Linked DNA regions of Robiginitalea biformata HTCC2501. The protein of the gene in region 2 interacts with the protein of the main gene of each other region in a pairwise test. Links are inferred from orthologs where the notes say so. Each region holds a gene or a part of one and is shown on either strand. Other genes may lie near its edges.

What was found. Proteins that work in one complex are often made in the same cells at the same time.
Region 1: the proteins of RB2501_RS14125 (region 2) and RB2501_RS02990 interact in binary tests that used the Escherichia coli proteins (3 or more experiments, as listed by UniProt). The link is inferred for Robiginitalea biformata HTCC2501 from one-to-one orthologs.

The regions. Positions count from the first base shown.
Region 1 is NC_013222.1:663,651-667,399, forward strand. What follows is about bases 346-3,224. They hold RB2501_RS02990 (aminopeptidase P N-terminal domain-containing protein), read right to left. Parts: upstream 2,492-3,224; coding sequence 1,199-2,491; downstream 346-1,198. Other genes in these bases: RB2501_RS02985 (WD40/YVTN/BNR-like repeat-containing protein), read left to right, coding at 346-955; RB2501_RS02995 (beta propeller repeat protein), read left to right, coding at 2,853-3,224. Outside these bases: more of RB2501_RS02985, read left to right, coding at 1-345; more of RB2501_RS02995, read left to right, coding at 3,225-3,749.
Region 2 is NC_013222.1:3,181,107-3,184,857, forward strand. The notes cover bases 426-3,306. They hold RB2501_RS14125 (aminoacyl-histidine dipeptidase), read right to left. Parts: upstream 2,658-3,306; coding sequence 1,194-2,657; downstream 426-1,193. Other genes in these bases: RB2501_RS14120 (peptidylprolyl isomerase), read left to right, coding at 426-1,145; RB2501_RS14130 (DUF3810 domain-containing protein), read left to right, coding at 2,690-3,306. Outside these bases: gliding motility-associated peptidyl-prolyl isomerase GldI, read left to right, coding at 1-19; more of RB2501_RS14120, read left to right, coding at 24-425; more of RB2501_RS14130, read left to right, coding at 3,307-3,751. UniProt on the Escherichia coli protein: Dipeptidase with broad substrate specificity. Requires dipeptide substrates with an unblocked N-terminus and the amino group in the alpha or beta position.

The DNA.
Region 1 (3,749 bases), 2.5 Mb from region 2 along the record:
CCGGAGCCTCTGGATCCTGGACGACCTCACCGTCCTCCACCAGCTGGACGACGCCAAGCGGTCTGCCACCAGCATCCTCTACAAGCCCAAGGATGCCTATCGCACCAAGGGCGGGGCGCGCAGCACCCCATCGCTCACCGAGGGGCAGAACCACCCGAATGGCGTGGTGACCCACTTCTATATGAAGAATTTCTCCGAGAAGGACAGCGTGGCCCTGACCTATACGACGATGGCCGGGGATACCCTGGCGAACTTCAGCACGTATGCGTCGGAGAACGACAAAAAGCTAAAGGTGGAAAAAGGCGGCAACACGCATGTTTGGGATACCGAGGGCAAGGGGGCCAAACGCCTGCCCGGCATGATCCTCTGGTGGGCGAACCTCAGCGGGCCCAAGGCGGTTCCCGGCAGTTACCAGGTACACCTGACGGCGAACGGGGAGACTCAAACCCAGCAATTCCGGATTGTGCCGGACCCGCGGGCCGAGGCAACCGTGGCCGACATGCAGAAGCAGCACGACTTTATCACGGCTGTGAACGAGACCGTAGACCGGGCCCACCAGTCTATTGAGAAGATTCGGAAGGTGAACGACCAGCTGGACGCCTTTATGAAGCAGTATAAGGGCAATGAAGCGACGGAAGAGTTGGTGGAAAAGGCGAAGGAGATGAAGGAAGGCTTCGGCGAGATCGAAAAAGCGCTCTACCAGACCCAGAACCGCAGCGGGCAGGATCCGCTGAACTTCCCGATCCGCCTGACCAACAAGCTGGCCCACCTGAATTCCCTGGTGAGCCTGGACGATTTCCCGCCCACCGAGCAGGACATCGCCGTGCAGCAGGAACTCAGCCGGGAGATCGAAACCCAGCTCAGCGCATTCGACAAAATGGTCGACGAGGAAATCACCGCCTTCAACAAGGCCTTCAACGACCTGAACCTAAACTATCTTTTTATCGAAGAGTAGTTTGTTTTTTGAGTTACACGAAGAAAAACCCCGCGGCCAGTGCCCGGGGTTTTTTAATTTGAAAATTTGCCGGTTTGAAGATTTGAAAATGGGGTATCGCGCCATCCCGGCGAGTTGGCTGGTATCGGCTCGTTCACTTTCCCTCTTTGATATCGAGCGGGCTTAGCCATTGCCTCATTGACAAATTTCCAAATCACCTCGCTGCATTTTCAAATCGACAAATCTTCAAATCTTCAAATCGAATCACCCATTCATCAGTGATTCAATCTCCTCCACCTCAATCGGGATGTCCGCCATCAGGTTCAGTGGCTCGCCCTTATCCCGGATAACCACGTCGTCTTCCAGGCGGATGCCGAAGCCCTCTTCGGGCACGTAGATGCCGGGCTCCACGGTAAAGACCATGTTGGGCTGCATGGGGGTTTTCAGCGCCCCGTAGTCGTGGGTGTCCAGGCCAATGTGGTGGCTGGTGCCGTGCATGAAGTATTGTTTATAGGCCGGTTTGTCCGGGTCCTCGTTCTGTACGTCTGCCTTGTCCAGCAGGCCCAGGCCCAGGAGCTCAGAGGTCATCAGCTTGCCCACCTCTTTGTGGTATTCCGCCCAGAGCGTGCCGGGCACCAGCATTTTGGTGGCCTCCTTCTTGACGTTCAAAACAGCGTTGTACACCTGTTTTTGCCGGTCCGTAAAGCGGCCGCTCACCGGGATGGTCCGCGTCATGTCGCTGGAATAATTGGCGTATTCGGCCCCCACGTCCATCAGGATGAGCTCCCCTTCCCGGCACTGGTTTTTGTTCTCTACGTAGTGCAACACGTTAGCGCTGTTGCCCGAGGCGATAATGGGCGTATAGGCAAAGCCGCGGGAGCGGTTCCGGATGAATTCGTGCAGGAATTCCGCCTCGATCTCGAACTCCCAGACGCCGGGTTTTACGAAGCCGAGCACCCGGCGGAAGCCCTTTTCGGTAATCCCGCAAGCGGTTTGCATCAGGTCGATTTCCTCGGGTTCCTTGACTCCCCGGATCTCCTGCAGGATCGGGTTGCTCTTGGCCACCTTGTGGGCCGGGAATTTCCGTTTGGTCGCGTGGATGAACCGGTCTTCCCGGGTCTCGGTTTCCACGGCCTGCCGGTAGTGTTCGTTGGTGTTGAAGTAGATGGTGTGCGCCTCGGTCATCAGGTCAAAAAACACCTTGTCAAAGTCCTGGAGCCAGTACACTGTGCGGATACCCGAAGTGGCGAAGGCCCGGTCCTTGGTGAGTTTTTCGCCTTCCCAGACGGCGATGTGGTCGTTGGTCTCCCGCAAAAAGAGGATTTCCCGGTGTTTCGGGTCGATGGCGTCCGGGAACAGCAGCAGGATGGATTCCTCCTGGTCCACCCCGGAGAGGTAGAAGATGTCCGGGGCCTGGCGGAAGGGCATCGTGCTGTCCGCCCCGATGGGGTATACGTCGTTGGAGTTAAAAACGGCCAGGCTGCCGGGCTGCATCTTCGCCATAAACTTCTGGCGGTTCCTGGTGAAAAGCCCGGAATCGATCGGGTGGTACTTCATAGGTATTTTCGGTTTGCCCAAAGGTAGGGATTCGCGGGGGTGGGAACAAAAATTCGGCAGGCGGGAACAATAATTCGGGGGGCGAAGATTCCGGGCGGTCGGGACAAAAAAAGGGGGCTTTGTGAAGCCCCCGAGGTGTGGTTGGTTGGTTAGTTGCTATTAGAAGCAGGATATGCGATCTTTGGTCTTCCGGGAGCTGTCCTGAAAGCGGGCAATGTTCATTGAACAGGTGTCGCGCTTTTTTGGTAGATTCGTCCGAAAAGAGGAATAAATTAACAATTTTTTAGGCACCCGTGCAACTGTTTTGTGTAAAAATCACACATTGCAGGGGGAATCCTACAAGCAAAACCAGCCCATAGAAATGAAGATTTTCCGTACCCTTGCCGCCTGCCTGGCGACCCTACCCTTACTGGCCCAAGCCCCTGCTACCGACGCCTCTGTCGTACAACAGGCCCTGGAGCAAAAAGCCCGGATGGCCAACGCCTCCAAAGTGGCCAACCTCCGTTTGGAGAATATCGGCCCGAGCGTAATGAGCGGCCGCGTGGTGGACCTGGCCGTCAACCCGGACAACCCGGTGGAATTCTATGTGGCCTATGCATCGGGCGGCCTCTGGTACACCGACAACAACGGGACGAGTTTTACCCCCGTCATGGACAACGCCCCCACGCAGAACCTCGGGGCGGTTGCCGTACACTGGCCTTCCGGCACCATCTGGGTGGGAACGGGAGAAAACAACGCGTCCCGGTCGTCCTACGCCGGGATCGGCCTGTACAAATCCACAGACGGGGGGGAGAGCTGGACCTTTGCCGGCCTGCCGGATTCCCACCATATCGGCCGGATCGTCATCCACCCGGAAAACCCGGACGAGGTAGTGGTGGCCGTGGCGGGACACCTCTACTCGGACAACGAGGAACGGGGCATCTACAAGACTACGGACGGGGGCGCCAGCTGGCAGCGGACGCTTTTTGTGGACGACAAAACCGGGATGATCGACCTGGTAGCCTCCCCGGGGCGCCCGGAAGTCCTCTATGCCGCTTCCTGGCAGCGCGACCGGAAGGCCTGGAACTTTGACGGCAGCGGCCCGGGTACGGGTATCTATAAAAGCATTGACGGGGGCGACAACTGGAATTTGATGACCGCCGCAGGCAGTGGGTTCCCCACCGGATCCGGCGCCGGTCGGATTGGCCTGGCCGCATTTGACCACCAGATTGTCTATGCCGTCATCGACAACCAGGACCGGCGCCCCAAAGAGTCCGGC
Region 2 (3,751 bases):
CGAATCATCCAATCCCTAATTCTATGAAACAGACATTCTCATTACTCCTGCTGATCGGCCTGCTGGCCACGGGCTGTAAATCCAATCAATATGCCGATCTGGGCGACGGGCTCTACGCCGAAATGCAGACCAACCAGGGGGAAATTATCCTCCGGCTGGAATACGAGCAGACTCCGGTTACCGTAGCGAACTTCGTGACCCTGGCCGAAGGGACCAGCCCGTTTGTCAGCGAGGAATTCAAGGGAAAGCCCTATTACGATGGGGTTACGTTTCACCGCGTGATGAAGGATTTTATGATCCAGGGGGGAGACCCCACGGGCACCGGCCGGGGTACGCCCGGGTACCGGTTTTCCAATGAAATCGTGGATTCCCTGGTCCACGACCGAAAAGGCATCCTCTCCATGGCCAATTCCGGGGGAACCAAAACAAACGGCAGCCAGTTTTTCATCACCCATGCCCCGACGCCCTGGCTGGACGGCATCCACACGGTATTCGGGGAGGTGGTCCAGGGGATCGAGGTGGTGGATTCCATTGCAGCCGTCCCTGTAGACCCCGCCAGCAACAAACCCCTGGATTCCGTGGTGATGGAGACCGTTGAAATTGTACGCAAAGGCCGGGACGCGAAGGACTTCGACGCCGTGGAGGTGATGCGCAACTACTTTGCCCAGGAGGAGGCTGCCGAAGCGGCCCGCCGGCAAAGATTACAGGACTATGTAGCGGAATTCGCAGACCAGAAAGCCCGGGCCGAATCCCTGCCCTCCGGGCTGCAATACCTGGTCCTGAACGAAGGGGAAGGTCCCAAACCGTCCATCGGGCAACGGGTACTTGTCAATTATTCCGGCTGGCTCGAAGACGGGACGCTGATCGACAGTTCGGATGAATCGGTGGCACGGGAATTCGGGGAACTCGACCGTCTGATGCAGATGCACCGGGGCTCACTGACCCCCTACCCGATGCCCTACAGCCCGGATACGCAACTGATCGCGGGCTTTAAGGAAGCCCTGCTGCTGATGGAAGTGGGCGACAAATGGCGGGTGTTTATCCCCTCCCACCTGGCGTATGGGGACCAGGGCAACGGCCCCGTGCCTCCTGGGGCCGACATGATTTTTGACCTGGAAATAATCGAAATCGAGGGTAGCGAATAACCGCAGAACGGACAGGGCTTTAATCCCTATCAGGGAGCGGACAGGGCGTTAGTTCCTTTCAGGAATATGCGCCAGTACGTCCGTGAGCAGCTTCCAGAATTTGGAGGTTGAAGGGATGCTGGCCCGCTCATCCGGGCTGTGGGCTCCCCGGATGGTCGGCCCAAAGCTGATCATGTCCAGGTCGGGATACTTGTCTTTGATAATTCCGCATTCCAGGCCGCCGTGCCCCGCCAGAATCCGAGGGGGTTCCCCGAAAAGATCCCGGTATCGCTTTGTCACGAGTTCCAGGATGGCTGAATCCGGAGCGGGTTCCCACCCGGGATATTCCCCGCTGGTTTCCGTCCGGAAACCCGCCAGGGTAAATACGGCCTCCAGCTGCCGCACCAGCGCCTCCTTGGCGCCTTCACGGGAAGACCTGGCCAGGCAACCTATTTGGATTTCGCCCGATCCGGCGGCCACCCGGGCCACATTGTTGGACGTTTCCGTCTGACCGGGGAATTCCGCACTCATCGCGACCACCCCGTTGTGCAATCCCAACAGGCAGCGCAACAGGCGGCCGGCATCGTCTTCGGGCAGCAGGCCCCCGGTTACATCTGCCGGGGACATGGTAATCTCCAGCCCGGGTTCCAACTGCCGGTTTTCCTCCAACAGGGCGGTCCGTTCCCTCTCAAAAGCTTCGCGGAATGCACTTTCCCGGTCCGGGTTCAGGGAAAGGACTGCACGGGCTTCTCGGGGGATGGCGTTGCGCAGGGTCCCCCCGGTAAGGAGGTGTAGCCCGCAGGCCCCGGCATCATAGCAGGCGTACAAAAGCCGGGCCAGCAATTTGTTGGCGTTTCCAGGACCCTTGTGGATGTCCATGCCGCTGTGCCCGCCCTGCAGGCCCAGGAGTTGAATTTCATATCCCCTCCAACCTGCGGGAACCGCTGCTGCCTCATATCGGGAGGTCCCGGTGACGTCCACGCCCCCGGCACAGCCCACACTGAGCTCGTCGTCCTCCTCGGTATCCAGGTTCAGAAGGATTTTTCCCTTGAGCCATCCGGGTTGAAGGCCTTTGGCCCCGGTCATCCCGGTTTCCTCATCGATGGTGAACAGGGCTTCCAGGGGCGGGTGGGCCAGGTCGTCGGACTCCAGGACCGCCATGATGGCGGCAACCCCCAGGCCGTTGTCTGCCCCCAGGGTTGTTCCGCGTGCACGCACCCAGTCGCCATCCCGGTACATCCGGATACCTTCATTATCAAAATCGAATTCCGTGGCGTCGTTCTTCTGGTGCACCATATCCAGGTGGGCCTGCAAGACCACGGGCGTACGGCCTTCCATGCCCTTGCTGGCCGGCTTGCGGATCACCACGTTGCCCACGGCATCCCGCCGGGTCTCCAGCTCCAGGTTCGCCCCGAAATCGAGGATAAACCGGATCACCCGGTCTTCCTTCTTGGACGGGCGCGGGACGGCGCTCAGGGATTCAAAGTGTTTCCAAACCGTTCGGGGCTCCGCCCGAATAACCAACTCTTCCATAGGGTATCGTTTCAATCCGCCAAAAATACGGAATGCCCCACAGCCTCACGAGCGAATTGGCTATTTTTGCGGGCATGCGCAACCGGATCAAAAATATCCTGGCCCTATCCCTCCTCCTGCAATGGGTGCTGGTGCGCTTTGCAGCCAGCTCCCCCCAATGGGTGGAAAAGTGGTACAGCCGGGGGCTCTACCCCTACCTCTCCGGGTTCTTCCGCCGAATCTACGGGTGGATTCCCTTCTCCGTGGGCGACCTGGTCTACCTCGGATTACTGGCGTTCCTGTTCTGGTGGCTCTTTCGCAAGCTGAAAACTGTCCGCAGGCGTATCCCGGGATTTCTGCGGGACCTCCTTGCGGGGTTTGCCATCCTGCACGGCACTTTCTACCTGCTTTGGGGGCTGAATTATTTTCGGGAGCCCCTGGGGGCGGCCCTGGGGATGTCCGAGGAATACTCCCGGGAGGAACTCCTGCAGACAGCCGAGTGGCTTGCCGCCCGGTCGAATGCCCTGCAGGAGACGCTTGCCGGGGATACCCTCACCCCGGTACGCCTGCCCTATTCGCAAGGGGAAATACGGGAAATGACCGTGGCGGCTTACCAAAACATCTCCGGGGATTTCCCGGAATTTACCTACCGCCATCCCAGCCTGAAAAACTCCCTGATCAGCACCGCACTTACCTATATGGGATACGGGGGGTACCTGAACCCTTTTACCGGGGAGGCACAGGTCAACGGGCGCCTGCCGCTGTTTCGCTACCCGGTGGTCTGCGGGCATGAAGTGGGCCACCAACTGGGCTATTCAGCAGAAAACGAAACCAATTTTATCGGATACCTGGTCACCCAGAAGAATCCGGACCCGTACTTCCAGTATGCGGCATCCGCCTACGGACTGGGGTACTGCCTGGCGGAAATCAACCGCGTGGACAGCCTGGAGCGCAAACGGATTACCCGCGGGCTCCATCCCGGGGTCCGCGCCAACTACGCCGAAATGCAGGAATTTTGGGGGGCGTACGAAAATCCGTTGGAGCCGGTCTTTAAAGCCGTGTTCAGCAAATACCTGGAGGCAAACCGTCAGGCCGACGGGATCGCCAGCTACAAC